One region of the Micrococcus sp. IITD107 genome, then DNA from elsewhere that is predicted to be linked to it. Evidence: predicted binding sites of a transcription regulator. Region 1 holds the regulator's gene; each other region holds the start of a gene.

Region 1 (9,946 bases):
ATGGTCAACGGGGCCTCGCCCTGGAACGGATTGACGTCGTTCTCCAGCGCGGGCACCACCACCGGATCGCCGGACCGGGCGTCCTGGACGAGATCGGCGATGGCACGGGGCAGCTCGCGTGAGGTCCCGACGACGGCGACCGACACCCTGGCCGCCACCGGGTCCGAGTTCCCATCCGTGACCGTGAAGTCCACGGATCCGGCCCCGCCTCTCCGTGCATTGGCGGCCGGAGTCACCGTCAGCACGGTCCCCTCCAGCGTGGCCGCCAGATCCCCAGAGCGCTCCCCCAGCGCGAAGCTCAGGTCATCCCCGTCCGGATCGCTGGCCAGCGGTGCCAGGTCCAGGGTCACCGGATCCCCGCCCTGTTCGATCTGCATCTGGGTGGACTGCACCCTGGGCGGGTTGTTCTGTTCGGGCCGGGGAAGCACCGTCACCGGGATCGAGAGCGTGGAGACCAGGCCGTTCGGATCCGTGCCGTTCTCGCCGTCGGTGACGGTGACGTTCACCGAGGCGTTCCCGGAGAAGTCCTCGGCCGCGGTGAACGCCATCGTCGTGGCAGACCGCACCTCCAGCGAGGCACTGGTGGGAGCCGCAGTGGCGGAGGAGTCCTCGGTCAGCCGGGGACGACGGCCGTCTCGGACGCCGACATGGTCCTCGAGGTCCACGTCGAGGGACTCCCCTGCCATGACCTGCAGCGGTTCCCCCGTCACCAGCCACGGCGGCCTGTTGTCGTTGCCGGGGACCAGGATGAAGGCGTGGCCGACATTCCCGTCGATGTCGGTGACCGTGTACTTCACCGTCTGGGCTCCGGAGCCGACGGGGACCACGACGTCCTGGCCGTCGACCTGCACCCCGGCCTCCGCCGCAGCATCGTCCACGGTCACGGTGAGGTCCCCGACGGCACCGTCGGGATCCTCGTCATTGGTCAGGACCGAGACGACGACCTGGTCCTCATCGGCGATCTGTTCGTGTCCCAGGACATCATCCCGAGCGATCGGCGACAGCAGAGGTGCCTCCGGGCTGACGGTCACAGCCAGGTTGCCCGTGTCCTGGGCTCCTGCCGGGTCGGCGATCGTGTAGGTGATGTTGAGGAAGCCCGGTTCCTCGGGCGCCGTGACCTGGACCCGGCCTTCGATGATCTCGATGGAGGTCTCCGGGATGCTGGGGGTGAATCCGTCACGCACCAGCGCCACCTGGTCTCCGTCCGGGTCGGCGTCGTTGGCCAGCACGTTGGTGGTGAAGGTGCGCCCGGGTCTGACCTCGACGGAGTCGTCCAGGGCGACGGGCGGATGGTTGACCTCCAGGGACCGGGCGATGCCGATCGAGACCGTTCCGACCGCAGTGGCACCGAGACGATCGGTCACCAGGTAGGTGAAGGTGTCGGTGCCGGCGGAGTCGTCCGCCGCGCGGTAGACCAGGCGGCCCTGCTCCATGCGCACCGAGCCCTGCTTCGGGGGCGAGTCCACGCCGACCAGGGTGACCGAGTCGCCGTCCGGATCAGATCCTTCGAGGGCGATGGGGATGGACACGGACTCGCCTGCCAACACCCGAGACCGCACCGTGGGCGGAACAGGGGCAGAGTTGTTCGCACGGTCCATGGCGACCATGGTGATGTCCACGACTGCCGAGGCCCTCTGGCCGTCCGGACCACGGACGGTGTAGGAGACCTGGGTCCTTCCGGGGTCGTTCCCGGCTTGGACTCGCAGCTTCCCTTCGGAGGTGAAGGCGTCGAGACGCTCCGGAGACGGCGCCTCGGCCAGCTCCGGCTCAAGGATGAGGTCCTCCTGGTTGGGGTGCACATCATTGGCCAGGACGTCGATCGTGGCCACGTCGCCCACCCGGACCACCGCGGTGTCCGGGACAGCCACTGGGGGCTCCAGCACCTCTGGCTGGGGAAGCGGGACGACGGTGACCTCGCCCAGAGAGGTGCCCTGGGCGTTGGAGACCTCGTAGGTGAAGATGATGGGGCGGGCCAGCCCACCGGTGTCCACCACCCGAATGTGGTTGAAGTCTTCGACGGCGACCTTGATGGGTGCGGCTCCACCGGAGTCGCCGGTGACCGGTCGGACGCCCTGGACGACCAGGATCCCGCCCGACGGATCGGTGTCATTGCCCAGGACGTTCACCAGCACGTCCCCTCCTGCCGGCAGCAGGGCGGTGTCACGTACGGCCACGGGGAGTCCGCTGTCCTCGTCGCTGTCCACCACGTCCACCCGGATCAGGCCCGGGGCAGAGTCCAGCTCATTGGCGGCGATGTACTCCAGGTAGTGGGTGCCCGGGGAATCCCCGGAGATCTGGACGGTCCCCCCGGACGCCGAGTAGGCGATGTCCAATGCCGGCACCTGCTGGACGAACGCCAGACGCAGCGATCCGCCGAGGGGATCCTGGTCGTTGGCCAAGGGAGTCACCGTGGCGACCTGTCCGACCTGGACGGTCACGTGGTCGGCCAAGGTGACCGGCGGCTCGACACTACCCCGTTCCAGGACCTCGATCTGCACCTTGCCGGTCGCCGTCTCCCTCCCGTCCGAGACCGTGAGCTCGACCTCACGCAGTCCAGCCTCACCGGAGTTGTCCTGGAAGGTGAACTGGCCGTCTGGGCGAGTGCGGACGGCGTCATCGTCCGGCGCTGTGGCACCGACCAGCTGCAGGTCGTCTCCGTCGGGATCGATCCAGTCCGGCAGCACCTGAGCCGAGACGGATTCTCCGGCGGGGACCCGCAGCACCGGCACCCGCTCCTGGGTCGGTGCGGAGTTCTCCGACTCTGGAACCACACGCAGCCTGACCTCGGCATCATCCACGCCGTCAGCACGACCGTCCCGAGCCTCATAGCGGATCGTCGCCGTCCCGGTCGCGTCCTCGGGCACCACGATCTGCAGTCCGACGCCGTCCAGGATGCGCTGCACGGTTCCGATGCCAGGCTGTTCGCCCACCATCCGGGCGACCAGGACATCCCCATCCGGGTCGGAGTCGTTGAAGAGCACCGGCAGCTGGGTGGTCCGCCCCGCCCGCACACCGAAGCTGTCATCGACGGCCACGGGGGGCCGGTTCTCCTCCTGGCGCTCCGGCAGAGCCGTCTGCTGGGTGACCTCGTCGGACTCCTCCTCGGTGTCCTCGCCCTTCCCCTTCGGGGGCTCCAGGTCGTCCCAGTTCGAGACCACCTTCATCTGGTCCAACACCATCCAGGTGGTTCCCTCGCCGGTGTCGTTCAGCACCACCTGGTCACGATTGACGCGAAAGACCAGGGAGCCGGATCCTGAGAGTTCTGGAATGGGAACGATCTCATCATCATGGTCGCCCGCGCAGTCCCGCAGGTAGTAGCCGGTGGACCGTGATGCCGCATGGAGACAGCCGGCGGCGAAGACCGGTGCGGTGATCGTGCGTTCGTCTGCGGATCCGCCCGGCTGAAGGGCCCCGGCGGCAGCGTCGTCCGGCGCGGACAGGGGCACCGAGGTGACCGATCCGTTCTCCAGTCGCACACTCAGCAGCTCGGCAGACGTGGCCAGTCCCACGACACCGGAGTTCGGTCCGGCCGGCTGGGGAACGGCCCCGACCAGGCGGTCGTCCTGGACCTGACCCCCAGGCCAGACCACCGTCCCGGAGTCGGCATCCACGACGACGCCGGTGTCTCCAACGGCTGTGACGACCGGGGAGGTCATCGAGGCGAGCGCTGTCAGCGACTCGCGAGAGGACTCCTCCCAGGCGTTGTCGTCCTCGGAGGCGACGAAGCTGATCAGCTCTGCGGAGGCGAGGTCAGCGACAAGCACGGTCCCCGTGGTCGTCGTCGTGCTGGCCACGGCGCCGTCGGCCTCATACAGCGGGTCCTCCGAGGACAGGACGGGAGCTGGCGTGAAGGTCCCCGCGAAGACGGTCCCGTCCTCGGCCGAGTTGGCTGAGAAGGACCCCCCGCCGAGTGCGAAGTGCTCGGTGGCCGGGAGCATGGTCTGGTCGCCTGAGGACATCAGTGAGGCGTCGATGGAGACCAGGGCACCGCTGGCCGGATCGACCATGACGGCGTGGTCGTCCTGCTGGTGCAGCGAGTAGTTCTCGAAGGGGGCGCGGAATCCTCCGTCCAGGATGTGGGAGGAATGATTCAGATGCCCAATGAACCCGTTGTCCTCCTTGGTGACCCAGATGGCTCCATCGTGGAGGTCGAGATCCGCCGTCTCCATGCCGGGATACAGGACAGATCCGGCGATGACCAGGGCTCCGACCGCTGAGAAGGCCGCCGGCTTCGATGCTCCCCGCCAGCCCCGGCCCCATGCTCCCATCGGTGTCGGTCCTCCCCCATCAGACTGATGACATACCGCACCCACGGTCGCCTCATCCAGTGTAGGTGAGTGGGGCCCCCGCCTGATCCGACCCGGATCCGCCCTCGGAGATCAGCCGAACTGCGGAACGTAGAGCAGCTGACCGGGCTGCAGCTCGCTGTCCGTCAGAGAGTTCATGGCGCCGATCTGCTCGATGGTGGTCGTCCTATCACGCTCCGGAGCGATCTCACCGGCGATCGACCACAGCGTCTCTCCGTAGCCGACGAGATGGGTCTCCACGGCAGCCGGAGCCTGATCGCCGGAGGCGGCGGCCGGGGTCAGGGCCGTGGATCCGAAGAAGACCGCGGCTGCGGTGATCAGGACGGCAAGGATCATCACCGGGAGTCCGTGCAGGAAGAAGCGGCCTCGACGGTTCAGACGGATGTCGGTCGCGGTACGGGTGGTGCTCATGGTGATCAGCCTTTCTGCCCGGAAGGTCCGGACGCATCGAACGCATGTTCGGATGACGTGTTCCTGTTCTAGCACATCCGTTCGAACGCGGACAAGACACGTTCGAACATATCTTTGAATCTGGGGCCACGCTCACGTAGCGTCAGATCCAACGGTCAGGCAGCAGTGGAACCACCGCTGGCCGACCGAGAAGCACATCACCAGGCAGCACGGACGAGATAAGGACGATCCCTATGGCAGGCCGGACCAGCGCCGAGGCACAGACCGATGGACAGGGGCCGCACCCCCTGACGGAGCGCCAGCGGGCGATCCTGGAATCGATCCGCACGGCGATCGCCCACCAGGGTTATCCACCGTCCATGCGCGAGATCGGCGACGCCGCTGGACTGGCGTCCCTGTCTTCGGTGACCCACCAGCTCTCCCAGCTCGAGAAGTGGGGCTACATCCGTCGCCACCCCGGCCGACCCCGGGCCATGGAGGTGCTGTTGGATGCCGACGGCGCACCCGTGCAGCATGGATCCACGCCTCTGGGATCCGGCTCCGTCCAGCCGGGCGATTCGACCACCGAGCACCGTGGGGCCACGGTGACCGCTCTGCACACGGCCGCCGTCGAGGGCTCGGCCGTGCCGGTCCCGTTGGTCGGCCGGATCGCCGCAGGTGGTCCGATCCTGGCCGACCAGCAGGTCGAGGACGTCATGACGCTGCCGCGTCAGCTCACCGGTGAAGGCGAGCTGTTCATGTTGAAGGTCTCGGGAGACTCCATGGTGGACGCGGCCATCTGTGATGGCGACTGGGTCGTGGTGCGGCGTCAGAGCTCAGCACAGAACGGTGAGATCGTGGCGGCCCTGCTGGACGACGAGGCCACGGTGAAGACCTTCCGCCAGAGGGACGGACACACCTGGCTGCTGCCGCAGAACAGCAGTTACGAACCCATCCTGGGCGACCACGCCACCGTGATGGGCAAGGTCGTCACGGTGCTGCGGGCCCTCTGAGCCGCTCCAGGACGCCCTTGACCACCTGAGGGTCGGTGGTCCCCCAGAAGTCGGGCAGCGTGGAGCGGAGGTAGCCGCCGTAGCGCTCGGTCGCGAGCCGGGGGTCCAGGACGGCCACCACGCCGCGGTCCTCCTGGGTGCGGATCAGACGTCCCACCCCCTGGGCCAGACGGATGGCCGCGTGCGTGGCGGACACCGCCATGAAACCGTTGCCGCCATGACGGGCGATGTCCCGCGAGCGGGCCGTGGCCAACGGATCGTCCGGGCGCGGGAACGGAATCCGGTCGATCACCACCAGTCGGCAGGCCTCACCGGGCACGTCCACGCCCTGCCACAGGCTGAGCGTGCCGAACAGGGAGGTGTCCGGTTCCGCAGCGAATTGGCGGACCAGCGCGGACAGCGTCGCGTCCCCCTGGCACAGGATCTGCGGTGATGGCCCCAGCCGGGTGCGCATCGCCTCAGCGGCATCCTCGGCGGCCCTCTTGGAGGAGAACAGGCACAGGGCCCCGCCGCGGGATGCCCGCAGCAGGGATTCGAGCTCGTCCCATGACTCCGGACTGGCGGTGCGACCGGGACGGGGCAGGTGCCGAGCCACGTAGAGCACCCCCTGACGTGGATAGTCGAAGGGGCTGCCGACATCGATTCCGGTCCACCGAGGTGCTCCCTGCCCCATCAGTCCGAGCGATCCGGCGACCGGGTCGAAGGAGGACCCCACCGCGAGTGTGGCCGAGGTCAGCACACCCGTCGCCTGTCCGAACAGTCCCTCACGCAGCTTCCCGGCCACGGACAGGGGTGCCACGTACAGCACGGGAGGCGCGGTCTCGTCCCCGGGCACCCATCCCACGCCCGGTTCGAAGTGACCGGGCCGACTGGCCCACACCACTTCAGGGTGCTCGGTGTCCGGCACCGCGGCCAGGATGCGGTCGGCAACCTCCAGGACGGTGAGCAGGCGGGCCCGGGCCATCTGTCGGCCGCTGTCCGCTCCCCCGGGGGACTCCCCGCTTCCCGACGACGCCCCTCCAGTGGGCTTGGAGTCGCTCAGTGCCTGCCGGGCGGCGTGGCTGACGGCGCGCAGGGCGTTCTGCTGCAGTTCGTTGGGCCCCTGCGGCAGCAGCCCGGTGGGCGTGGCGGCGAAGGCCGCATCCAGCGCGGCTCCGGCCTGGGACAGGTCCTCCACGGCCGCAGCCGTGTGCCGGCGCACGGAGGAGACAGCGGCCTGCACGATGGTTCCGGAGAGCTGTCCGGTCACCGCTCCGGTGACTCGGTCCTGCAGTTCGTGCGCCTCGTCCACGATCACCGCATCGAATTCAGGGAGCACCGCGAGCCCTTCGAAGGCGCTGATCGCCAGCATGGCGTGGTTGGTGACCACCACGTCGGCGTCAGCGGCCTGGGACCGCGCCCGTTCGGAGAAGCACTCCTCGGCCATCGGGCACCGTTGAGGTCCGATGCAGTCCACTGCCGAGACGGAGACCTGCCGCCAGGCCCGGTCGGAGACTCCCGGGTCCAGGTCATCCCGGTCACCCGTCTCGGTCTCCTCGGCCCATTCGCGCAGGCGCCGAACCTCACGCCCCAGCGGGGTCGTGGGATCCGTGCTCGCGGCCGCCATCCCAGTCATGGCCTCACCGTCGTCGGCCATCCCGAACAGCGTCTGACCGTCCTCGTCCGGGAATCCTCCCTCGATCTTGTGCTTGCACAGATAGTTGGCCCGCCCCTTGACCAGGGCGACGTCCAGTGGCCGCGGCAGCTCGCCCTGAAGCGCCTCCAGCAGCGCCGGCGCGTCCCGGTGCATGATCTGTGCCTGCAGCGCGAGCGTGGCGGTGGCCACCACCACCGGTTTCTCTGCGTCGACGGCATGCCGCAGGGCGGGCACCAGGTAGGCCAGCGACTTGCCGGTGCCGGTGCCGGCCTGGACCAGCAGGTGGGTGCCCGTCTCCAGGGCCCGGGCCACCTCGACCACCATGCGCCGCTGCCCGTCCCGCCGTTGCCCGCCCAGGGCCTCCACAGCGGCGTCCAACAGGCGCAGCGCCTCGCGTTCGGCGTCCGTACGGGGCTCGGTCTCCGGCGGCTGATGCGCCTCTGTGCCCTGCTGGGTCCTGCTCGAGGTCATGCGGCGGGGCCACTGCCCTGGATGTAGGGACGCAGCTCGTCGGCGATGTCCTCCCGCACCAGCACGCGCAGCCGGGTCCCCTCGGCCTCGTAGGTCTCGGAGATGATCTCCGCCTCGGGTGAGTGCAGTCGTGAGACCACCTCTCCGTGGGTGAACGGGATCAGCAGGTCCAAGGCGACGTTCGGCCGCGGGATGGCCTCGGAGATCATCTGCTCCAGCTGGTCGATCCCCTCACCGGTGCGCGCCGAGACCACCACGGAGCGCGGCTCACGCTGACGCAGGCGGGCGATCACGAACGGGTCCGCGGCATCGGCCTTGTTCAGCACGATGATCTCCGGGATCCGGCGGGCATCCACATCGGTGAACACCTGACGCACGGCGGCGATCTGGCCCTCCGGATCCGGATGGGACGCGTCCACCACGTGCAGGATGACATCCGCGTCGGCCACCTCCTCCAGAGTGGAGCGGAAAGCCTCCACCAGCTGGGTGGGCAGTGACCGGACGAAGCCGACCGTGTCCGAGAGCGTGTAGCCGATGCCGTCCGGGGTGACCGCCTTGCGGACGGTGGGGTCCAGGGTCGCGAACAGGGCGTTCTCCACCAGCACGCCAGCGTGGGTGAGGCGGTTGAGCAGAGAGGACTTGCCGGCGTTGGTGTATCCGGCGATCGCCACGGACGGCACCCGGTTGCGCCTGCGGTTGGCCCGCTTGGTCTCGCGGGCCGGCTTCATGGCGGCGATGTCCTTGCGCAGCTTGGCCATCCGGGTGCGGATCCGGCGACGGTCCAGCTCGATCTTGGTCTCACCGGGGCCACGAGAGCCGATGCCCTCACCGCCGGCGGCACGGCCACCGGCCTGACGGGACATGGACTCGCCCCAGCCGCGCAGGCGTGGCAGCAGGTACTCGAGCTGTGCCAGCTCCACCTGTGCCTTGCCCTCACGAGACTTGGCGTGCTGGGCGAAGATGTCCAGGATCAGGGCGGTCCGATCGATCACCTTGACACGGACCACATCCTCCAGAGCGCGGCGCTGGGAGGGGGCCAGCTCGGAATCGACCACCACGGTGTCCGCACCGGTCATGGCCACGATCTCACGCAGCTCCTCGGCCTTGCCCTTGCCCAGGAACGTGGCCGGGTCCGGGGTGTGGCGCCGCTGGATGACGCCGTCCAGCACCTCGGAGCCGGCGGTCTCGGCCAGGGCGGCGAGCTCGCGCAGGGAGTTCTCGGCGTCCTCGGCTGTGCCCTCGGTCCAGATGCCAGCGAGCACCACGCGCTCCAGGCGCAGCTGGCGGTACTCGACCTCGGTGACGTCCTCGAGTTCGGTGGAGAGTCCTCCCACACGGCGCAGGGCCTGGCGTGCGGCCAGGTCGTACTGTTCACCGTCCTCGGTGGTGTGTCCGTGTCCGCCCTCGGACAGGGCCAGCGCGCGGCCGGAGAGCAGTCCCTCGCTCTGGTCGGCCTCCGGCTGACGGGCGTCGGTGCTGTGTGAGGAGGCCCGGGCCGCGTCAGCGGCGAGGATCCGGTCGATCACGTCCTGGATCTGGGACTCGTTCTGGGGGTCGGATGCGTGGGTCATGGTCTCCTGGTCTGCAGTGTGCTGTTCAGCGTAGTCGGTGGGCCGGACGCGGTAGGCGTCTGGGCCATCGTCGTGGTGGTCTGGGGTGGGGTCTCGTGGGCTCACGTGATCCTCCGAAGGAATCGGCCGCAGCGGTGGACCCTGCGGAAGGTGGAACGCCAGTGGTCCTCATCGGCGAGGTCGGCGTGGAAGAAGGCGGTGACCGGACCGCGCAACCCGGTGGGGGCGGTCAGTCCAGGAGTGGTCTCATCCCAGGACTGGTAGACGTGGAGGTACTCCTGATCCAGCTCGAACCCCCGGGAGCGGTACCAGGACCGGGCCGCGGCGTCCTCTCGGGTCCAGGCGTCCAGCTCGGTCACCTGAGACGGCAGCAGCAGCATCACCTGGTCCAACAACGCGGAGGCGATCCCGTGTTCCCGCCAGTCCGGGTGGACGGCCACGGTGTCGATGGTGGCCAGGTGGGACTCGTCGGTCCCCTCCTGCCCCACCTCGACCTCCAGGATCCCGACGACGTCACTCGCCTGAGCATCCACGGCCACCCAGGAGACCGTCTCCCCC
Region 2 (9,946 bases), on a different contig from region 1:
AGGGTGGCTCCGGGGGCGCACGCCACGGAATCGGGTGCGCCACCGGCGAACGGACGGCTCGCCCTGGAGATTCCCGACGGCGACCAGGAACCACCCAGCCAGCGCTCAGTCAGTGTTCGTTCAACGTCCAGCAGGGTGCACCATCATGGTGGGGCGCCTTCGGCGTGAGCAGGTGACGAGGCAGGAGATAAACACGATGTCAGATCCGTACGACCAGCAGTCCCGTGACGAGTCCACGGGAGGAGGGATCCCTCCTCATCTGCACACCCCGCCGGCAGGGGCCCTGCACGCTGGTCCGGCCTCCGTCTCGGCCTCGCGAGAGCCCTCGGCGCAGACCCAGCAGTTCGGAGCCCTCGGCCCGGACGGCGCACACACTGAGGCCACGCATGGACCTCATCCTGGCGTGACCGGTGCCGGCCAGGAGGAGCGCTCAGGACGCCGCACCGTGGGCGTGGGAGCCCTGGTGGCCGGCATGCTCCTGGCAGGACTGGCCGGCGGTGGTGTGGCCGCCGGTGTCAATGCCGCCCTGGACGACGGGCCGGGAACCGTGGAGCCGACTCAACAGGTCCAGCAGGGCACCGGCCTGGACATCAACCGCAGCGAGGACGCCACCGCCGTGACCGCGGCTGCCGCGAAGGCCGCCCCCTCGGTGGTCACGCTCTCCGTGACGAACGGCCAGGGCGCCGGGTCCGGTTCCGGCGTGATCCTGGACGATCAGGGGCACATCCTCACCAACACCCATGTGGTCACCATGGGCGGCCAGGCGCCGGACCCGAACATCACCGTGCAGACGGCCGATGGCCAGATCTACGCGGCGGAGATCGTGGGGCTGGACCCCGACTCGGACCTCGCCGTGGTCAAGATCGACGCTCAGGGGCTGACCCCCATCGAGATGGGCTCCTCAGGAGAGCTGAACGTCGGAGACCGGGCGATCGCCATCGGCGCGCCCCTGGGACTGACCGGGACCGTCACCGACGGGATCGTCTCCACCCTGGACCGCACCATCTCCGTGGCCTCCTCAGCCGTCCCGGAGGACAACGACCAGTCCGGGCCGGGCGGCCCCGGTGAGTTCGAGTTCCGCATCCCGGGCATGCCCCAGCAGCGCTCCCAGGGTTCCATCTACATCAACGTGATCCAGACCGATGCGGCCATCAACCCGGGCAACTCCGGCGGCGCGCTGCTCGACGCCCAGGGACGGCTGATCGGCATCAACGTGGCCATCGCCTCCGCCGGGGGAGCCTCCGGCGAGGCCGGGAACATCGGCGTGGGCTTCTCCATCCCCGTGGACTACGCCCAGCGCGTGGCGAAGGACCTGATCGAGCACGGGGAAGCCACGCATGGACTGCTCGGCGTGACGGTCACGGCCCAGCCGGCCGTACCGGAGGGGCAGTCCCAGCCGAGCCCCGACGCCGAACAGGGCCCGGCCCAGCAGCAGGGTCCCGGCGGTGCCGCCTCAGGAGGATTCAGTGCCGGTGCCCTGGTGCGCGACGTCGTGCCCGGATCCCCGGCAGAGGACGCCGGCCTGCAGCAGGGTGATGTGATCACCGGCGTGGAGGGCCGCTCGGTCAGCGACAGCCGGTCCCTGACGGCGATCGTCAAGGAGTACCCGGAGGGCGGGACCGCCACCGTGCACTACCTGCGCGACGGACAGGAGCAGTCAGCTGAGGTGACCTTCGCCTCAGGGACCGCGCAGCAGCAGGGAGATGAGTGAGTGACACTCGGGGTGGCGGTATGGTCCCTCTGTGGCTACCGAGACTGTGATCGTGAATCCTGATGCGCCCCTGATGACCCCCGCCGAGGCAGCCGAACGCTTCGGCTGGCGTCGTGTCCTGGCATTCGGTGCCCACCCGGATGACCTGGACTTCGGCGCCGCCGCTACCGTTGCCGGACTGACCCGGGCGGGAGTGGAGGTCACCTACTGCGTGATGACCGACGGCGACGCCGGTGGCTTCGATGCCCACACCCACGACACCATCATCGAGCGGCGCCACCAGGAGCAGCGTGATGCCGCCGCCCACCTGGGTGTGAGCGACGTGGAGTTCATGGGGGAGCGGGACGGGTACCTCGAGCCCAACCACCGCGTGCAGTCCCAGGTCGTGGCCCTGATGCGCCGGCACCGTCCGGATCTGGTGATCGGCATGCACCCGGAACGGGACTGGACCCGGCTGCAGCGCTCCCACCCGGACCACCTGGCCGCCGGTGAGGCGGTGGTGCGTGCCAGCTACCCGGCCGTGGAGAACCCGTTCGCCTACCCTGAGCTGCTCGATCAGGGCCTGGAGCCGTTCCATCTGCGCTGGTTGCTGCTCTTCGGCGGTCCTCACATCCACCACAACCTGTTCCTGGACGTCACCGGCCACGAGCAGGACAAGCTCGCCGCGCTGCGTCATCACCTCTCCCAGCACCCGGACGTGGCTCGCATGGAGGAGTTCGTGTTGGGGACCATGTCAGAGCTGCACCGCGGTGCAGCCGCACCCATGGACGAGTCCGTCCGCTACGCCGAGGCGTTCCATCTGGTGGAGGTCAACGCCGCCGACACCATCAGCGGATTCTGAGACGGCCCCTGCTCAGGAGGTCAGTCGGACCCCTCGGCCGGCGTGCTGTTCGTCGCGGGGGGAGTGCTGTTGGGGTGCCCGCCGTACTGCAGTCCCCGGGTGACCTGATGCACCAGGTCCAGGCTGCCCAGCGCCTGGGTGGTGGGGGCCTCGGATCCTCCGTCCGGCTCCACGGTCACCGTCAGGTCCTGGTAGCCGGAGAGTCCACGGAAGGTCACCGGATCCTGGAGATCGTCCAACCCGTAGGTGCCCAGACTGGCCGGTGAGGACCCGTCGGCCGGGTGCAGCCACAGCTGGTACTCATGCCCAGCGCCGGGATCGGGCATGCCGGAGAAAGTCACATACGCCATGTCCCGCTCCTTGGAGACATGCCCCTGCATCACTCCGCCGTCGGTCAGCTGGTAGTCCTGGGTGGTGAAGGAGTCCTCCGCCCGATCCACCGTGGCCACCACATCTGGTCCCACGATCAGCCGCCACACCATGAACAGGCCGAGCGCCAGCACCAGCAGACCGGCTACCACCAGCATCCACTTCTTCAGGGGGCGGTTCTTCTCCGAGGTCGGACCCTCCTGGTCCTTCGGTTCAGACGGACCGAGCCCATCCACCAGCCCCATGCCCACGTCCTGGGCCGGCAGGCGCAGCAGCAGATCTTCCAACAGGTCCGACGGCGGCTCCGTCGCCTGGGATTTGAAGGCCCAGGTGACGGTGCGCCGCGCCGTCTCCAGGCGAGCCCGCCACAGGGTGGCGTTCTCCGGGCCCTGCCGGTCCACGGCCCCTTCGAGGGCGAACAGCTCATCACGGTCCAGGGCGTCCAGGGCTGCCACATCCGCCAGCTCGCGGCCCAGGCCGTTCTCCACGTCCTGGGCCAGGTCCAGGGTGAAGTTCCGGGTGCGTCCCGTCCGAGCGGCGATCTCCGGGGTGACCGCGCGCATCATGACCGGGTCCCGCTCCTGAACACGGCCCAGGAACTTCTCCTGGTAGCGGTGCGAGATGCGCTGGACGGCATCACGCAGTCGGGACTTGACCGTGGGAACGGCCACGCCGAGCTCTTCTGCCACCTGGCGGTAGGTGCGTCCGCCTGACCAGGCTGCGTCCAGTGCGGCGAACTGCGCCGGGGTCAATGCCTCCAGGGGGCCCAGCTGTTCACGTTCGCCCAACGGGGCCGGTCCGGCACGGTCCGGCAGCAGCCCGTCCCCGACGCCCGGCAGGGAGTCATGGCGCAGCAGCGAGGTCATGGTCTGGTGGGCCAGCACCTGCAGCCAGCTGAGCACTGCCCGGTGACGTGCTGCGGGGGTGTCGTCGTCGAACTGCGGTTCCCCGGCCTGCTCCCACACCTGCAGGTAGGTCAGGGCGGTGGCCTCGAAGGCGTCTGAGTCTGAGGCGAACATCGTGCTCGCCAGTCCGTAGACCCAGGGCGCCGTGGAGTCATAGAACGCGGCGAAGGAGGCCTGATCGCCTTCGGCGGCCAGTGTCAGCAGCTCGTCCAGCCCCGGAAGATCGCCGTATGCGGAGGCACCGGTGCGCTGATGCTGGGCGGTGCCGGCCGTCGTCGGGACGCCAGCAGAGGAGGAGGATCCGGGGCCACCGGGAGTGCGCTTGTCCATGGTCTCTCCAGGATAGGAAGAAGTGGCGCGCTCGGCGGGCTGCCACGCGGCGGGGGTCAGGGCTGGGCGGGGCCGGCTCCGGCGAAACCGTGCTGGCGCCAGGCCTCGTACAGCACGATCGAGGCGGTGTTGGCCAGGTTCAGGGAGCGGCGCGAGGGCTGCATGGGCAGGCGGACCTGGGCGGTGACATGGGGGTCGGCGAGCACCTCGTCCGGCAGGCCGGTGGACTCGCGGCCGAACAGCAGGACGTCGCCTGGGCGGTAGTCCACGTCCGTGTAGAGGGTGTCTCCGTGGGCGGTGAAGGCGAAGACGCGGGCCGGGGCGTCCGGCGGGGTGAGAGCGGTCCAGGCGGCGTCCAGGTCCGGGTGGATGGTGAGCACAGCCAGGTCGTGATAGTCCAGCCCGGCTCGGCGCAGCTTGGCGTCGGAGAGGTCGAATCCCAAGGGCTCCACCACGTGCAGCTCGGCCCCGGTGATGGCCGCCAGGCGGATGGCGTTGCCGGTGTTCCCGGGGATCTCCGGGGTGTGGAAGAGGATGCGGAAACCGGGCGTGCCGGGGGCAGGCTCGCGCGGGGCGGTCAGGTGGGGGTTCTGGCGGTTCATGGTCAGTACATCGCTCCCAGGAGTCGGGCCAGGACCCGGCGGTCCACGGTATGGGCCTGGGATCCGGTGCCCAGGAACATCTTCAGGTCCCGGCCCAGCTGCAGGGCGTTGGCCGGGGGATCGGTGAGGAACGCGGCGTCCGTCTCCAAGGAGCGGGTGCGGTCCAGCTCGATGATCGGCGCATGGGGGTTGTCCTCGCTGGCCAGCACCAGCACGAAGCCGCCCACGGTGCACTCGGGGAACGCCCGCTGCAGGGCGACCATGGCCGGTGCGAGCGAGGGTGGGCTGACCGGGCGGTCTCCCTTCCACAGCTCAGCCCCGTCCCAGCGGTAGACCCCGTCCGGCACCTGGAGTGAGCCCACCACGGCCAGTCGGTCTCCGCACAGCACCACGTGATCGATGGCGCCGGAGCTGACCCGTCCCGCTGAGAGCGAGAGGCCGGTGATCAGGCGGGCCGCCGGGAGGGCGTTGAGGACCTGGTTCTGCAGGACGCGGATGGTGCGGGCCTCACGGACCAGCCGAGCGCCGGCCGGAAGGATGCCGCGCTTGCGGGGAGCGCCGTGGATCTGCTGGGCGCTGCGCTCCGCGTCGAGCGGTCCGTCCTCGCTGAGCGGGGGGTGATAGGTGACGGCAGGGCTTGAGGCGCCGTTGCGCTGGGAGGAGGGGCCCGACGTCGGGCTCCAGCGTTGGCGTGGACGTCTCGTCTCGCTGCGCACGCCAGAGGACCCAGCAGTGCTGGTGGGCCCGGTGGTGAAGGGGTTGGAGGCAGCGCTGCCGGATGCGGGGCCACGGTGCGAGGCGGTGGGGGCGCCGCGGACCGAGGCGCTGGCGAAGCTGCGGTCGTAGGCGCGGCGGGCCTCTGGTGTGCTGACCAGCTGCCAGGCGTCGCTGACCGCACGGAACTCGGCAGGGTCGCCGCCGTGGTCCGGATGGGTGCGGCGGGCGGCCTTGCGCCAGGCCGCCTTCAGGGCAGCCTCGTCCGCGTCGAAGGGGACGCCGAGGACTTCATAGGCCGAACGCTGGGTGCTCGACTGGTGCTGGGAGCGGTGGCGCGAGCCGTGGTCGGGCACGGGGCTCCCTTCGGATGAGCGGCCAGGCGGGGCGCGTTGCTGGAGCGTCCGGTGGACGGAACGCCCGTCCAGACTACCGGGGAGTCTCCCGGGCGGATGGTGGCGGAGGGGGCAGGGCATACTGACGCCATGACCACTTCAGGCCGTGTGCCGGTGACGCTCCTCGATCCATCTGCCGGGGCCTGGCTGGCTCAGCAGCTGGCTGAGGGCGCACAGCTCCGGCACGAGGTGACGCGCGTGGTGCCGAGAGGACGGCCACAGCCGTACGAGGCCTTCGCGCGGATCTTCCATCCCGTCCCCTGGACGTGCGAGTGGACGGCGGCGAACGCTCGATGCGTGGAGTCACTCGGGCTGGTGCCAGATCGCGTGCCGACTGAGCCCGGTGCCATGGCAGACGGGATGACCACCTGGGCGGAGGTGGCGGCGGATCAGGGGACCGAGGTGCACGCCTCTGCTCAGTGGGCCGACCTCGCCCGCGGTGAAGCCGGCGGGTTTGCCACCTCCCGGAGCTGCCCGGGGCTGGAGTACGGCCAGGTGTCCGACGGGGAGTTCATCGGACCGGGGGCTGCTGCGCTCGCGGACGTGCTGCTGGCTCACACCTCCACACCCGTGGACCTGGTGCTGGGCCTCTGGGAGGGCAAGGACTCCTTGAGCGTCGGCGTGGATTCCGTTGCGGGTGTTGGTGCCGGCGGTCAAGGTGACTTCGTCGGGCATCCGCTGGGGAACAGCGCCGCGGAAGCCCTGCGGACCGGTGAGGGGCTGCTCAGTGTGATCGGTGGGTACCGGAGGTACCTGCTGGTGGGCGACGACGGTTCTCGCCTGCGCGATCCCGTGTGGGGTGCGCGGGCGGACCTGTCGGGCGAGGGTGTGCGTCTGTGGCCGAACCTGGCATGGCCGCCGGACCGGGCCTGGACGATGGCCACCGAGATCGACGACTGCTGGACGCTGGTCGCCGGGTCGTGGGACCTGATCCGGGCGCTGTGCTCGCATCCGGACCTGGAGGCGCTGCCGATCCGCCCTGACGCTGAGTTGGGACCCTTCAGCGATTCTGTGAACGGGCGCTCGCCGTCTGTCTGACGGGGGATCTGGTCTCCGTGGGACCTCCCGCCTCCGCCGCATGGTGGTGCCCTGGGGGAGTGCGGGTTCAATCCCCGCCACTCGCCTGCATCCTGCTCGTTCACGTGCGCCCGTGAGCGATTCCATGACTCGGTTCCGAGTCCTGCACAGGTGACGTGTTCGTCGTTCTCATCCCCGATCGGCTGATCTGGGCCTTAACGTGTCTGGGCGGTGTGTTCGAATATCAGTACGAGGAGAACGGGTTCTCGTGAGGTCGGCTGGAGGAGGTGGTGGTGGTCGTGGCAGTGGTGGTGGATGAGGTAGCAGATGTGCTGACTTCGGCCCAGCATGTCGATGCCTCTGCTCTGTGTCTGGGTGAGCTGCTGTCGCTGACTCGGCACCTGACTCGAGAGCTGACGGGGCGCCTCGCGCGCCCGGACTTTGTGGAGTCGTTGAATCCGGTGGTGGACCCAGCTGAGGCCTCGCCGGAGGCACAGGAACACTTGGCGGCCGAGGCGGTGACGTTGCCGGCGGTGCAGGAGCAGGTGGCTGCTCTGGTGCGGGTGGTGGAGGGTGCGGCGACGGCGGTGGCTGGTCATACGGCCCGGGTGTTTGAGGATCCTCAGGCCCGGCACCGATGGTTGGGTCTGCCTCAGGGCAAGACCGGGTTCCGGTCCTCGGCTGATTTCGTGGAGAAGACCCATCACACACCGGCCCGGCAGACCCGGGAGCGGGATAACCGGGCCGCCCACCACTTGGCTCCGGTGCCGTCTGCGGACGGCACGCCGTACAACACCACTCTGGGTGAGGTTTCTGGTGCGTTGTGGTCGGGTGCGGTGGGCCCTTCTGTGGTGGATGTGATCACTCGGACTCTGGGCCAGGCCCGGCGCGCGGCGGCGGCCACGGCGCGGGCGTCGAGATCTTGGGTGGAGCAGCAGGTGGCTGCGGGTGAGGTGGAGTTGATGGGTCGGGCGCGTCGGGAGTGTCCGGGGGTGATGGTCCAGGTGTGCAAGCGCTGGCTGATCCGGTTCACCGAGGCCCTGGAGCGCACCACCGGTGAGCCACCCCAGGGCGTGGTGCATCAGGGGCGTGCTGCCCGGTTTGTGCGGGAGGAGAACGGGTTGTTCCTGTGGCACCTGTTCTTGACCCAGGCCCAGCATGAGATCTTCAAGACCGTTGCTTCGGCCGGTGCCAATCCGCGGGCGCGGAAGAACCAACAGGCCGCTGGTGGTGGGCCTGCTGGTCAGGACGGTGGGTTGTCGCCAGATCCATTGACCTTGTTTGATCAGGCCACGCAGGGCGCAGAAGAACAGGACCGGGCCACTGAGGACGAGGTGTTCTGTGCTGATCTGGCTCCGTGGGTGGAGCGGGGTGAGGAGCGGAATCGTCGTCAGGTCGATGCGGTGATCACCGCCCTGACTGCGGCGTTGCGGATCAAGGATTCGGGGTTGCCGGGCACCGGTGGGTATGCCCCGCAGGTGATGGCGGTGATCGACTACGACACCCTGGCCGGCAGACTCTTGGACCACCCCGACCCACCACCACGACCTGAAATCCCGACGGAGCTGCTCAGACCAGGGGAGCCCGGGTATGAGTCTCCGGGGAAGCCACCGGCCGGTGGGGTGGACTTACGGGGGTCTTTGGTGTCGACGGCGGGGTTCTCTGGTCCGATTGACCCTAGGGTGATCAGGGCGTGGGCCTGTGATGGGCAGATCCTGCCGGTGGTGTTGGGGGCTCAGGGGCAGATCGTGGATGCCGGGCCGGCTCGGAGGGTGTTCCCGGCTCCGTTGCGGCGGGCGATCATTGCCCGGGACCGGGGGTGTGCTGCTCCGGGGTGTGGGCAGCCGGCGACCTATTGTCAGGTCCATCATGTTCAGCATTATGAGCATGGGGGTCCGACCACGGTGGAGAACGGGGTGCTGCTGTGCGAGCACCACCACCAGGCGGTGCACCATGACCAGTATCGGATCCATATGCGCCACGGGATCCCTTGGTTCGAAGACACCAGCCCCACCGCCCGGAGCATGCAGGCCAGCTCGAGGACCGGTGCTGAGCCGGAGCTGACCCGCAACCAGTACTGGGCCGACCACCCAGAACCACCATGGTGAGGCGGGGCGCGCGTTCAGGGACGTTCGTCCACTCCGTGGATGAGCGCGCGGGGGATGAGATCGGCATGACGGACACCGCGGAGCAAGCCGGGAGGAGCAGGTCACCATAATGAGGGCATGAGTCATCCCGCCACGTCGCAGCGGCTGCTGCTGTTCATCAATCCGGCATCTGGGTCGGGCCGCGGTGCCGGTGCAGGGGCTGAGGCGGTGGCCCGATTCAGGAGTGCCGGTGCCGATGTCCGCGTGGTGGACCCGGCCCCGCAGGCGGTCACCGGGGTGAGCCGAGTGCCCGCCCACGGTGTGGTCACCCACGGCGACCTGACGGATGCGCTCCGTACGAGCATCCAGCAGGAACGACCTGACGCTGTGGTGGTCGTGGGCGGCGATGGCATGGTCCACGCTGCGGTGAACGTCCTCGCAGAGACCGAGATCCCCCTCGGCCTGGTTCCAGCCGGAACGGGAAACGATTTCGCCAGGAACTTCGGCGTGGATCGACTGTCCGTCCGCATGGCAGCGGAACAGATCATCACATCACTCGTCACCGGTCCCCGCAGAGTGGACCTGGCGAGAGTGGAACTGCGTCCGCTTCCCTCGCCGAGCACCGCGGCGGAGGAGACCACTGTGGAGGTGCGCTGGGTGGCATCAGGGGTCAACCTGGGGTTCGACGCCGTGGTCAACGCTCGGGCCAATGCACTGCGCTGGCCCACCGGACGTGCACGCTACGTGGTGGCCGTGCTCCAGGAGCTGTGGCGGTACACCGCACCGGCCCTCACGGTCTCCACCACGGACCAGCAGGGGACCACCGAGGTGGGGACCGAACGCACCTTCGTGCTCAGCGTGCTGAACGGCTCCTACTTCGGCGGCGGGATGAAGGCTGCCCCCGGGGCCAGCGTGGACGACGGCCTGATCGACACCCTGTGGGTTCCAGCCATGCGCCCGGCGAGATTCCTCCAG
Region 3 (9,946 bases), 410 kb from region 1:
CGGCGAGCCGCAGGGGGTCATGCACTGCACCACTGGATCCGGCCCCCACCTTACTAAACAGGACTCGGGCACCGAGCCGGGCGGAGGCCTCTTCGAAGGACTGGCGGTCACGCACGCTGCCCGGGTCGGCGATGATCACGTCCAGGGCGAGTCCGGGTGCCGTGGTGCGCAGGACCTCGAGGTGGTCTTCGGCGTTCATCCCCGTGGTCTCGGTGGTCTCGGTGGTGAGGTTCATCACCAGGGCCCGACGAGCCGGAGTGTTCACCAAGGCGTCCCGCTGTTCGGAGAGCATCAGGTGGGGCAGGACCGAGGTATACCAGGAGCCGGGCCCCAGGATCACCCAGTCAGCCAGTTCGATCGCCTCGAGGGCCTCCGGGCAGGCCGGAGCGTTCTCCGGTTCCAGCCGGATGTGCGACACCCGACCGTTTCGACCGGCCTCGGCCAAGGCCGCCTGTCCGTGGACCACCTGATGGCGCAGGGCCCCTGACTCCTCGGACAGGATCGTCCCGGACATCACCAGGGGGACAGTGGACATCGGCAGGACCTTGCCGCGGGCCCCCAGCAGAGCGCCGGCCCATCGCAGGCCGGCCACCGGGTCCCCGAGCAGTTCCCAGAGGGCCACGATGAGCAGGTTGCCCAGAGCGTGGTCATCCAGGGTCCCGTCCACCCCGTCTTTGGATCGGAAACGGTGCTGCATCACATCGCGCCAGGTGGTGCCCCAGTCCGTGTCATCGCACAGTGCCGACAGGGCCATCCGGAGATCCCCAGGCGGCAGCACGTCCATCTCCTGACGGATGCGTCCCGAGGAGCCGCCGTCGTCGGCCACGGTGACCACGGCGGTGATCTCCCCCGCAATCAGTCGCAGGGCAGACAGGGTGCCGTACAGTCCGTGTCCCCCACCCAGTGCGGTGACGCGCAGTGAGGGATCGTAGGGGTGCGTTCCGGAGGATCGGGGACGCGGACGAGTGGTGACCGGAAGCTGGCCGGTGAAATGGATGGTCATTCCCGCCCCATGTCCCGGTGCTGCAGGTTCACGGTGACGCGCGGCAGCTGGCCGAGTCGCCGTGCCAACTCGGCGGAGACGGCGACGGAACGATGCTTGCCGCCGGTGCAGCCCACTGCGATCGTGGCGTAGTGCTTGTTCTCTCGGCGGTAGCCCTCCAACACGGGCTGGAGCATGTCATGGAAGGAGCTGACGAACTCCTCGGTGCCGTCCTGGCCGAAGACGTAGGCGGCCACCTCCTCGTCCAGCCCTGTATGGGGCCGCAGCTCCGGCACCCAATGCGGGTTCGGGATGAACCTCACGTCGGCCACGAAGTTGGCGTCCTGGGGCAGGCCGTACTTGAACCCGAAGCTCATCACGTTCAGCCGCAGGACGATGGGCCCGTCCTCCGTGAACAGCTCGGTCACGGTCGTGGCCAGGGCGTGGACGTTCATCTCCGTGGTGTCGAGCACGAGGTCGGCCCGGTCCTTGAGCTCTTTGAGGAGGATCCGCTCTGCGGCGATCCCGTCCGGGATGCGGCCTGATCCCTGCAGGGGGTGTGGACGGCGGCCGGATTCGAAGCGACGCACGAGCAGCTCGTCCGCGGCGTCCAGGAACAGCACCCGGTACTCCACACCGTTGGTGCGGAACTGGGTCAGCGCCTCCTGGATGTGCTCGAAGAGCTTGCGCGAGCGGACATCGATCACCAGTGCCAGCTTCGGGATGGCCTCCGGTGATCGCGCCACCAGGTCCGCCAGGGTGCCGAACAGCTGCGGCGGGATGTTCTCCACCACGTACCACCCGTGGTCCTCCAGAGCGTGGGCGGCGGTGGTGCGGCCTGCCCCGGACATCCCAGTCACGATGAGCACTTCGGACCTGGGAGGCTTCACCGGTGTCAGATCCTCGTTCATGGTTCCAGCCTACCGATCCTCGGGACCCCCCGAAGACCCCGAGGTGAGGTGACGGTGGATGCTCTCCGCCAGCGCGGGACCCACCCCGGGCACCTGCTGGATCTCCTCCACTGTGGCGCCGCGAAGACGTTTGACGGACCCGAAGTGCTTGAGCACGGCGGCCCGGCGTGCGGGGCCGAGCCCGGTGACGCCGTCCAGGGCGGAGGCGGTCATCGACGTGGAGCGTCGCTGCCGGTGGAAGCTGATGGCGAATCGATGGGACTCATCGCGCAGGCGCTGCAACAGGTACAGCCCCTGGGAGGAGCGCGGCAGCACGAGGGGGAACTGCTCTCCCGGCAGCCACAGCTCCTCCAGGCGTTTGGCCAGACCGACGACCGGAAGGTCAGTGATGCCCAGATCCGCCAGCGCGCGGGCGGCCGAGGCCACTTGGGGCGGGCCGCCGTCGACCACCACCAGCGACGGCGGATAGGCGAAACGCCTGCTGGATGGCGCCCGAGCCGCGTGGCCCTCTCCGTCCGACTCGGATGCGCTCTGCTCCCCCACCGGTGCGTCGTCGTCGGGGTCCTCCGGGATCTGGCCGGAGGCCAGGGGGCCACGCTGCGCGAGGTCCTCCACATAGTGTCGGAACCGGCGGGTGAGGACATCGCGCATGGCAGCGGTGTCGTCCTGGGCGGCGTCCCCGGTCACCGTGAACTTGCGGTAGTCCTGCTTCTTGGGGAGCCCGTCCTCCACGACCACCATGGACCCGACGACGTTGGTGCCCGAGACGTGGGAGATGTCGTAGCACTCGATCCGCAGCAGCGGCTCCGGCAGCTCCAGGGCCTCCTGCAGCTCCTGCAGGGCCGCTGACCGGGCGGTGAGGTCACCGGAGCGCCGGGTCTTGTGCAGACGCAGAGCCAGATCGGCGTTCTCCTGCACCGTGCCCATCAAGGCCCGTTTGTCTCCGCGCTGGGGCACCCGCAGGCTCACGGCCGCTCCGCGCAGCCCGCTCAACCAGGTCTGGACCTGGTCGGCATTCTCAGGCAGCTGGGGCACCAGGATCTCGCGCGGGATCCGACTGGTGTCCTCCAGGGCGCCGTAGACCTGCTCCAGCAGCGCCTCGATCATCTGGGGACCTGAGGCGTCAGAGACCTTCTCCATCACCCAGCCGCGCTGGCCGCGGATCCGCCCCTCCCGCACATGGAAGACCTGGACGGCGGCCTCGAGCTCGTCCTCCGAGAGCGCGAAGATGTCCGCCTCAGTGGAGTCCGGCAGCACCACGGCATTGCGCTCGAAGACGCGTCTGAGGGCGGCGATGTCATCCCGACGCCGGGCGGCGTCCTCGTACCGCAGATCGGCCACGGCCTCGGACATCTCCTGCTCCAGACGCCGGATGTGCTTCTGCGCATCCCCGGCCATGAAGTCGCAGAAGTCCTGAGCCAGTGCCCGGTGGTCCACCTCGCTGATCCGACCCACGCACGGTGCGGCGCACTTGTCGATGTAGCCCATCAGACAGGGTCGGCCGGAGAGCTCGGCGCGGCGGAACACTCCGGAGGAGCAGGAGCGCACGGGGAAGACCCGCAGCATCAGGTCCACGGTCTCGCGGATCGCCTTGGCTGGGTGGAAGGGACCGAAGTACTTCACGCCCTTGCGCTTGTCCCCGCGCATCACCATCACCCGGGGGTACGTCTCGTTCATGGTCACGGCCAGGTACGGGTAGGACTTGTCGTCCCGGTACATGATGTTGAACCGCGGCGCATACTCCTTGATCCAGGTGTACTCCAGCTGCAGCGCCTCCAGCTCCGAACCCACCACGGTCCACTCCACGGCCGCGGCGGTGTGGACCATGGTGCGGGTCTTGGGGTGCAGCCGTGACGGGTCGGCGAAGTAGGAGGTCAACCGAGAGCGCAGGCTCTTGGCCTTGCCCACGTAGATGACGCGCCCGTCCGGGTCGCGGAAGCGGTAGACGCCTGGCTGGGTGGGGATCTCCCCGGTCTTCGGGCGGTAGCTGGACGGGTCGGTCATGCCTGAGACGAGGAGCTGTTGTACTCATCCACCCGCTCCTGGCCGGTCAGCACGGCGATCGCGTCCATCACCTGGGCCGTGGCGTCGCGGCGGACCGGCAGCGGGTGCTTGCGCCCGAGATGTTCGAACTGGAGGGGTTCGCCCACGGTGACGGTGAAGTGCCGCGGTCGGAAGCCGTTGGAGCCGGGAGGCTGCAGCTGTTCGGTGCCGATCAGCCCCACGGGGACCACGGGGACGCCGGTGGCCAGGGCCAGCCAGCCCACGCCCGTGCGCCCTCGGTACAGACGACCGTCCCTGCTGCGCGTGCCCTCGGGATAGATGCCCACTCCCTGTCCGTCCTCGACCAGCTCCACGAGCCGGTCCAGGGCGGCCACCGATGCCGCCTGCTCTCCTCGTTGAACGGGGATGGAGCCCACGGACTCGAAGAACTCCTTCATCACCCAGCCCTTCACACCGGACTGGGTGAAGTACTCGGCCTTGGCGAAGAAGTGCACCATCCGCGGCATGGTGGCCTGGATGATCACCGAGTCCAGGAAGGACAGGTGGTTGGAGGCCACGATGAACCCGCCCTCAGTGGGCACGTTCTCCAACCCGGTCACGGTGGGCCGGCAGGTGGTCTTCAGGGCCAGTCGGAATCCGGTGCGCAGTGCAGGGCTGGTCATGACACCCCATTCTGCAGTGTCCTGCACACGGTGGGCAGATCCACCGGGTCGGAGCACAGGGCCGTGGCGGACTCCAGCTCGCCGGGAGCGGAGAATCCCCAGGTCACGCCCACACTGGGCAGGCCGTGGTGCTCGGCTCCGTCCAGGTCATAGTGCCGGTCCCCCACCATCACCACATCGATCACGGGGCGTGCCTGGTCTCCGGTGGACCTCCCGACGGCGGCCAGGGCCTGGGCGATCGCCTCCACCTTGGTGCCGTGGGCAGGCAGGGGCGCCTGCTCGTCGTCGGAGGCGCCGCAGACGGCGTGGAAGACGTGGTCCAGCCCCTGCAGGGCCAGCAGGCGACGCGCAGCGGACACGGGCTTGGAGGTGGCCACGGCCAGGACGTGGTCCTGGGCCAGGTCCTCCAGCGCCTGAGGGATCCCGGGGTAGGGGCGGCTGGCGGCCATGCCGGTGGCCCAGTATGCGGCCCGGTAGTCCCGGATCAGCGTGGACACGTTCTGCTCGGTGACGCCGTCCAGGTTGAGCAGGCCGGTGCGCAGCGGTGGGCCGACGAGGGAACGCAGCTGCTCCGGCGTGGGGGTGGGCAGACCGTGCCGGACCAGAGTGGCGGCGATGCCCCCGGTGATGGAGCCGGCCGGGTCCACCAGGGTTCCATCCAGGTCCAGCAGGATCACCGGCCGACCGTCCACCGCCCCGCTCTGGTCCAGTTCCACCGATCTCACAGGATCTCCGCCAGGAACCGTCCGGTGTGGCTGGCCTCCACCCGGGCGACCTCCTCCGGTGTGCCGGTGGCCACGATCCTGCCGCCGCCGGAACCGCCCTCCGGACCGAGGTCGATGAGGTGGTCTGCGGTCTTGATGACATCCAGGTTGTGCTCGATGGTGATGACGGTGTTGCCCTTCTCCACCAGTCCGTTGAGCACGTCCAGCAGCTTGCGGATGTCCTCGAAGTGCAGACCGGTGGTGGGCTCGTCCAGCACGTAGACGGAGCGGCCATTGGAGCGGCGCTGCAGCTCGGTGGCGAGCTTGACCCGCTGGGCCTCGCCGCCGGAGAGCGTGGTGGCCGGCTGGCCCAGCCGCACATAGCCCAGTCCGACGTCCACCAGGGTGTTGAGGAAGCGGGAGATCTTCGTGTATGCGGAGAAGAACTCGGCGGCCTCCTCGATCGGCATGTTGAGCACCTCGGCGATGTTCTTGCCCTTGTAGTGCACCTCCAGGGTCTCCCGGTTGTACCGGGCCCCTTCGCACACCTCACAGGGGACGTAGACGTCCGGCAGGAAGTTCATCTCGATCTTCAGGGTGCCGTCACCGGAGCACGCCTCGCAGCGACCGCCCTTGATGTTGAAGGAGAACCGTCCGGGCTGGTAGCCGCGCACCTTGGCCTCGGGCGTCTCGGCGAACAGCTGCCGAATGGCGTCGAACACGCCGGTGTAGGTGGCCGGGTTGGACCGTGGCGTGCGTCCAATGGGGCTCTGGTCCACGTGCACCACCTTGTCCAGGTGCTCGAGTCCCTCCACGCGCCGGTGCCGCCCGGGCACGTGGCGGGCGTTGTTGAGCTGATTGGCCAGGACCTTGTACAGGATCTCGTTGACCAAGGTGGACTTGCCTGAACCGGAGACACCCGTGACCGCGGTGAACACGCCCAGGGGCACCTCCACCGAGACATCCTGCAGATTGTTCTCCCGGGCCCCGACGACGGTCAGCTTCCGTTCCGGATCCAGCGGCCGGCGCTGGGCCGGGACGGGGATGGAACGTCGTCCGGACAGATAGTCGCCGGTGATGGACCGCTTGTTCTTCTTCAGACCGGCCAGGGACCCGGAGTGCACGATCTCTCCACCGTGCTCGCCGGCGCGGGGGCCGATGTCCACGATCCAGTCCGCCTCGGCGATGGTGTCCTCGTCATGCTCGACCACGATCAGGGTGTTGCCCAGGTCGCGCAGGCGCAGCAGGGTCTCGATCAGGCGCCGGTTGTCCCGCTGATGCAGACCGATGGAGGGCTCGTCCAGCACATACAGCACTCCCACCAGGCCCGAGCCGATCTGGGTGGCCAGACGGATGCGCTGGGCCTCACCGCCGGAGAGGGTGCCGGCCGGGCGCTCCAGGTTCAGGTAGTCCAGTCCCACGTCCAGCAGGAAGTGCAGGCGGGCCAGGATCTCCTTGAGGACCTGATCGGCGATCTGCAGGTCCCGCTCGCTCAGGTCCAGCCCCTCCAGGAAGTCGATCATCTCCGGCATGGGCAGGTTCGAGGCCTCGGCGATGGAGCGTCCACCGACCAGCACGGAGAGCGAGGTGGGGTTCAGCCGGGTGCCGTTGCAGGCCGGGCAGGGGATCTGCCTCATGTAGGACTCGTAGCGGTCCCGGGCCTGATCGGACTCGGTCTCCAGGTGCTTGCGGTGGATGTAGTCCACCACGCCCTCGAACCCCTGCGTGTACTTGCGCTCCCTGCCGAAGCGGTTGCGGTACTGGACCACCACCTTGTAGTCCTTGCCGTGCAGGATCGCGGTGCGGGCCGTCGTCGGGAGATCCTCCCAGGGCGTGTCCATGGAGAAGCCGAGCTCCTCGGCCAGACCGGACATCAGGCGCTGCCAGTACTCCGAGGTGGACTTCCCCATGGACCAGGGCGCCACGGCGCCCTCGCTCAGGGCGAGCTCCGGGTTGGGGACCACGAGCTCCTCGTCCACCTCCAGACGGGTGCCGATGCCGGTGCAGGTGGAGCAGGCGCCGAAGGGGTTGTTGAAGGAGAAGGAGCGCGGCTCGATCTCATCGATGGTCAGCTGGTGGCCGTTGGGGCAGGAGAGCTTCTCCGAGAACGAGCGGTAGCGCGGGGTGCCCTCGGCGTCCACCGCATCCCATTCACCACTGTTGGCCTTGCCGGGATCCACCTGGGCGTCCACGTCCACGAAGTCGATCACCACGAGGCCGTCGGCCAGCTTCAGGGCGGTCTCCACGGAGTCGGTCAGCCGCTGGCGGATCCCCTCCTTCATGGCCAGGCGGTCCACGACGACGGCGATGGTGTGCTTGACCTGCTTCTTCAGCTTCGGCGGATCGGAGAGCTGGATCTGTTCGCCGTCCACGATCGCCCGGGAGAAGCCCTGGGTCGCCAGCGAGGAGAACACGTCCACGAACTCGCCCTTGCGGCCGCGGGCCACCGGGGCCAGCACCTGGAAGCGGGTGCGTTCGGGCAGGGCGGTGAGCTGGTCCACGATCTGCTGCGGGGTCTGGCGCGAGGCCGGCTCGCCGCATTCAGGACAGTGCGGGACGCCGATGCGCGCCCACAGCAGCCGCATGTAGTCGTACACCTCGGTGATGGTGCCGACGGTCGAACGCGGGTTGCGGTTGGTGGACTTCTGATCGATGGAGACCGCTGGGGAGAGCCCCTCGATGAAGTCCACGGCAGGCTTGTCCACCCGGCCCAGGAACATGCGGGCATAGGAGGACAGTGACTCGACGTAGCGACGTTGCCCCTCGGCGAAGATGGTGTCGAACGCCAGGGAGGACTTGCCCGAACCGGACAGTCCGGTGAAGACCACCAGCGAGTCCCGGGGGATGTCCAGGTCCACGTTCTTCAGGTTGTGTTCACGGGCCCCCTGGACGACGATCCGATCCGGATCGATGCTCTTGCCGCCGGACGCCGGACCTGAGGCGAGGCCGCGTCCCCGCCCCGACGTCTGGGCGGCTCCGCGGTCAGCGGTGGAGGTGCGGGCGGTGGACGGGGATGACTTCTGACGGGATGCGGACACGCCCTCCACTGTATTCCAGCACCCCTGTCGAAGTCATGTTCGAATCCGGTGGATCCGGCATCTTCCCGGGCGTGCTTCGCGCAGGGCGGAACAGCGTCAGCGCGGTCCGCCAGAGCCGAACACGGACTCTAGCTGCCGGACCGCCTGAGCGCGACTGAATCCCAGGGATCGTGCCCGTTCGGCATACACCTGGGCGGCCTCCAGCAGGTGCCGACGCGACTCGTCTCCATTGTGGGCCACCACCGTGCCCAAGCGAGGCCGTGCCGTGACCACGCCGGCCTGCTCCAGCTCCTTGTACGCGCGCGCCACGGTGTTGGCGGAGACGCCCAGGCCCGAGGCCAGCGCCCTCACCGTGGGAAGCCGCGTGCCCACGCCCAGCCGCTGCTGCTGGATCAGCTCGAGCAGACCGGTGCGCACCTGTTCGAAGGGCGGGACCGTGGAGTTGGTCTTGATCGTCAACGCGTTCAGAAGCCAGACCGGGATCTCCGTGGTGGTCATCTCTCCGGTCCTCCTCCAGGCGGCACCCGCACCACCTGGCGCGAGCAGGGCAGTCAGTCCTGCCCAGTCTAAAGAGGTTTCGCCTTCAGGCCAGAAACAGATGCCAGCAGTCGGTGCTCTCTTGCCCCCGGGCAGGTGTGCGTCCCTAGACTGTCCCCCATGCCCACAGCTTCCTCAGCGATCCAGCTGCTCCATGACCTGCCCCGTGTGACGATCCGTCAGCGCTCGGTCTCGGAGATGGACAACAACGTCTACCTCATCACCTCCAAGACCTCCGGCGTGCAGGTCTTGATCGACGCGGCGGCTGAAGCTCCCGCGATCGGCGAGCTGATCGAGTCGGCGCGTGAGGACACCCCGTGCGCACTGCGCCTGACCACCGTGATCACCACCCACCGGCACTGGGACCACATTCGGGCATTGGCCGAGGTGGTGGAGCAGACCGGTGCCGGCACCGCCGCCGGCGTGGACGACGCTGAGGCGATCACCGAGGAGACCGGCGTGGCCCAGAAGGGTCTGCTGCAGCACGGCGACACCGCCACCTTCGACGGGATCAGCCTGCGCGTGGTGGGCCTGCGCGGACACACCCCCGGCTCTGTCGCCCTGGTCTACGAGCCGGAGGACGGGGCACCGATCTGCTTCAGCGGCGACTCCCTCTTCCCCGGAGGGGTGGGCAACACCCAGCAGGACCCCGACCGGTTCGCCTCACTGTGGACCGATGTGAAGGAACGCCTCTTCGACGCCTACCCCGATGACACCGTGGTCCATCCAGGACACGGCGCCTCCACCACCCTGGGCCAGGAACGTCCCCACCTGCAGGAGTGGCGCGAGCGGGGCTGGTGACCCGGCGATCCTGGCGCCGCGGCGGATGGTCTCCGCCCGCCCACTAGGCTGGCAGGGATGCTCCTCACCGACCTGCTTCCCCTGCCCCATACCGACGACACCGGCACCGATCCCACCATAGGCACCCCCGAGCCCGATGCGGTCTACGATGCCTTCCTGCACTGGACCCGGCAACGGGAGATCACGCTCTATCCGGCCCAGGATGAGGCGGCCATGGAGCTGGTCCAGGGCCACCACGTCATCCTGGCCACCCCCACCGGGTCGGGGAAGTCGCTGGTGGCCGTGGCCGCCCATGCCCACGGGCTGG

What was found. The regulator LexA, encoded in region 1, represses DNA repair genes until DNA is damaged. The targets are predictions, from matches to a motif close to TCGAACANNTGTTCGA.
Region 2: ACEXHE_RS06840 (HNH endonuclease signature motif containing protein) is a predicted target of LexA. The motif match lies at 7,122-7,137, and genes of this name have one in related genera.
Region 3: uvrA (excinuclease ABC subunit UvrA) is a predicted target of LexA. The motif match lies at 8,329-8,344, and genes of this name have one in related genera.

The regions. Positions count from the first base shown of each region.
Region 1 is NZ_JBHFFN010000001.1:104,710-114,655, reverse strand. It holds gene ACEXHE_RS00525 (Ig-like domain-containing protein) at 1-4,268, opposite strand, end outside; gene ACEXHE_RS00520 (LysM peptidoglycan-binding domain-containing protein) at 4,380-4,718, opposite strand; gene lexA (transcriptional repressor LexA) at 4,952-5,710, shown strand; gene ACEXHE_RS00510 (ATP-dependent DNA helicase) at 5,688-7,817, opposite strand; gene hflX (GTPase HflX) at 7,814-9,388, opposite strand; gene ACEXHE_RS00500 (GNAT family N-acetyltransferase) at 9,490-9,946, opposite strand, start outside.
Region 2 is NZ_JBHFFN010000002.1:534,375-544,320, forward strand. It holds gene ACEXHE_RS06810 (S1C family serine protease) at 197-1,711, shown strand; gene ACEXHE_RS06815 (PIG-L deacetylase family protein) at 1,785-2,552, shown strand; gene ACEXHE_RS06820 (anti-sigma factor domain-containing protein) at 2,573-4,156, opposite strand; gene ACEXHE_RS06825 (tRNA (cytidine(34)-2'-O)-methyltransferase) at 4,213-4,758, opposite strand; gene ACEXHE_RS06830 (DnaJ domain-containing protein) at 4,761-5,828, opposite strand; gene ACEXHE_RS06835 (hypothetical protein) at 5,958-6,905, shown strand; gene ACEXHE_RS06840 (HNH endonuclease signature motif containing protein) at 7,175-8,992, shown strand; gene ACEXHE_RS06845 (diacylglycerol/lipid kinase family protein) at 9,110-9,946, shown strand, end outside.
Region 3 is NZ_JBHFFN010000001.1:513,568-523,513, reverse strand. It holds gene yvcK (uridine diphosphate-N-acetylglucosamine-binding protein YvcK) at 1-1,003, opposite strand, end outside; gene rapZ (RNase adapter RapZ) at 1,000-1,893, opposite strand; gene uvrC (excinuclease ABC subunit UvrC) at 1,903-3,897, opposite strand; gene ACEXHE_RS02495 (1-acyl-sn-glycerol-3-phosphate acyltransferase) at 3,894-4,559, opposite strand; gene ACEXHE_RS02490 (HAD hydrolase-like protein) at 4,556-5,275, opposite strand; gene uvrA (excinuclease ABC subunit UvrA) at 5,281-8,175, opposite strand; gene ACEXHE_RS02480 (GntR family transcriptional regulator) at 8,398-8,799, opposite strand; gene ACEXHE_RS02475 (MBL fold metallo-hydrolase) at 8,959-9,639, shown strand; gene ACEXHE_RS02470 (DEAD/DEAH box helicase) at 9,697-9,946, shown strand, end outside.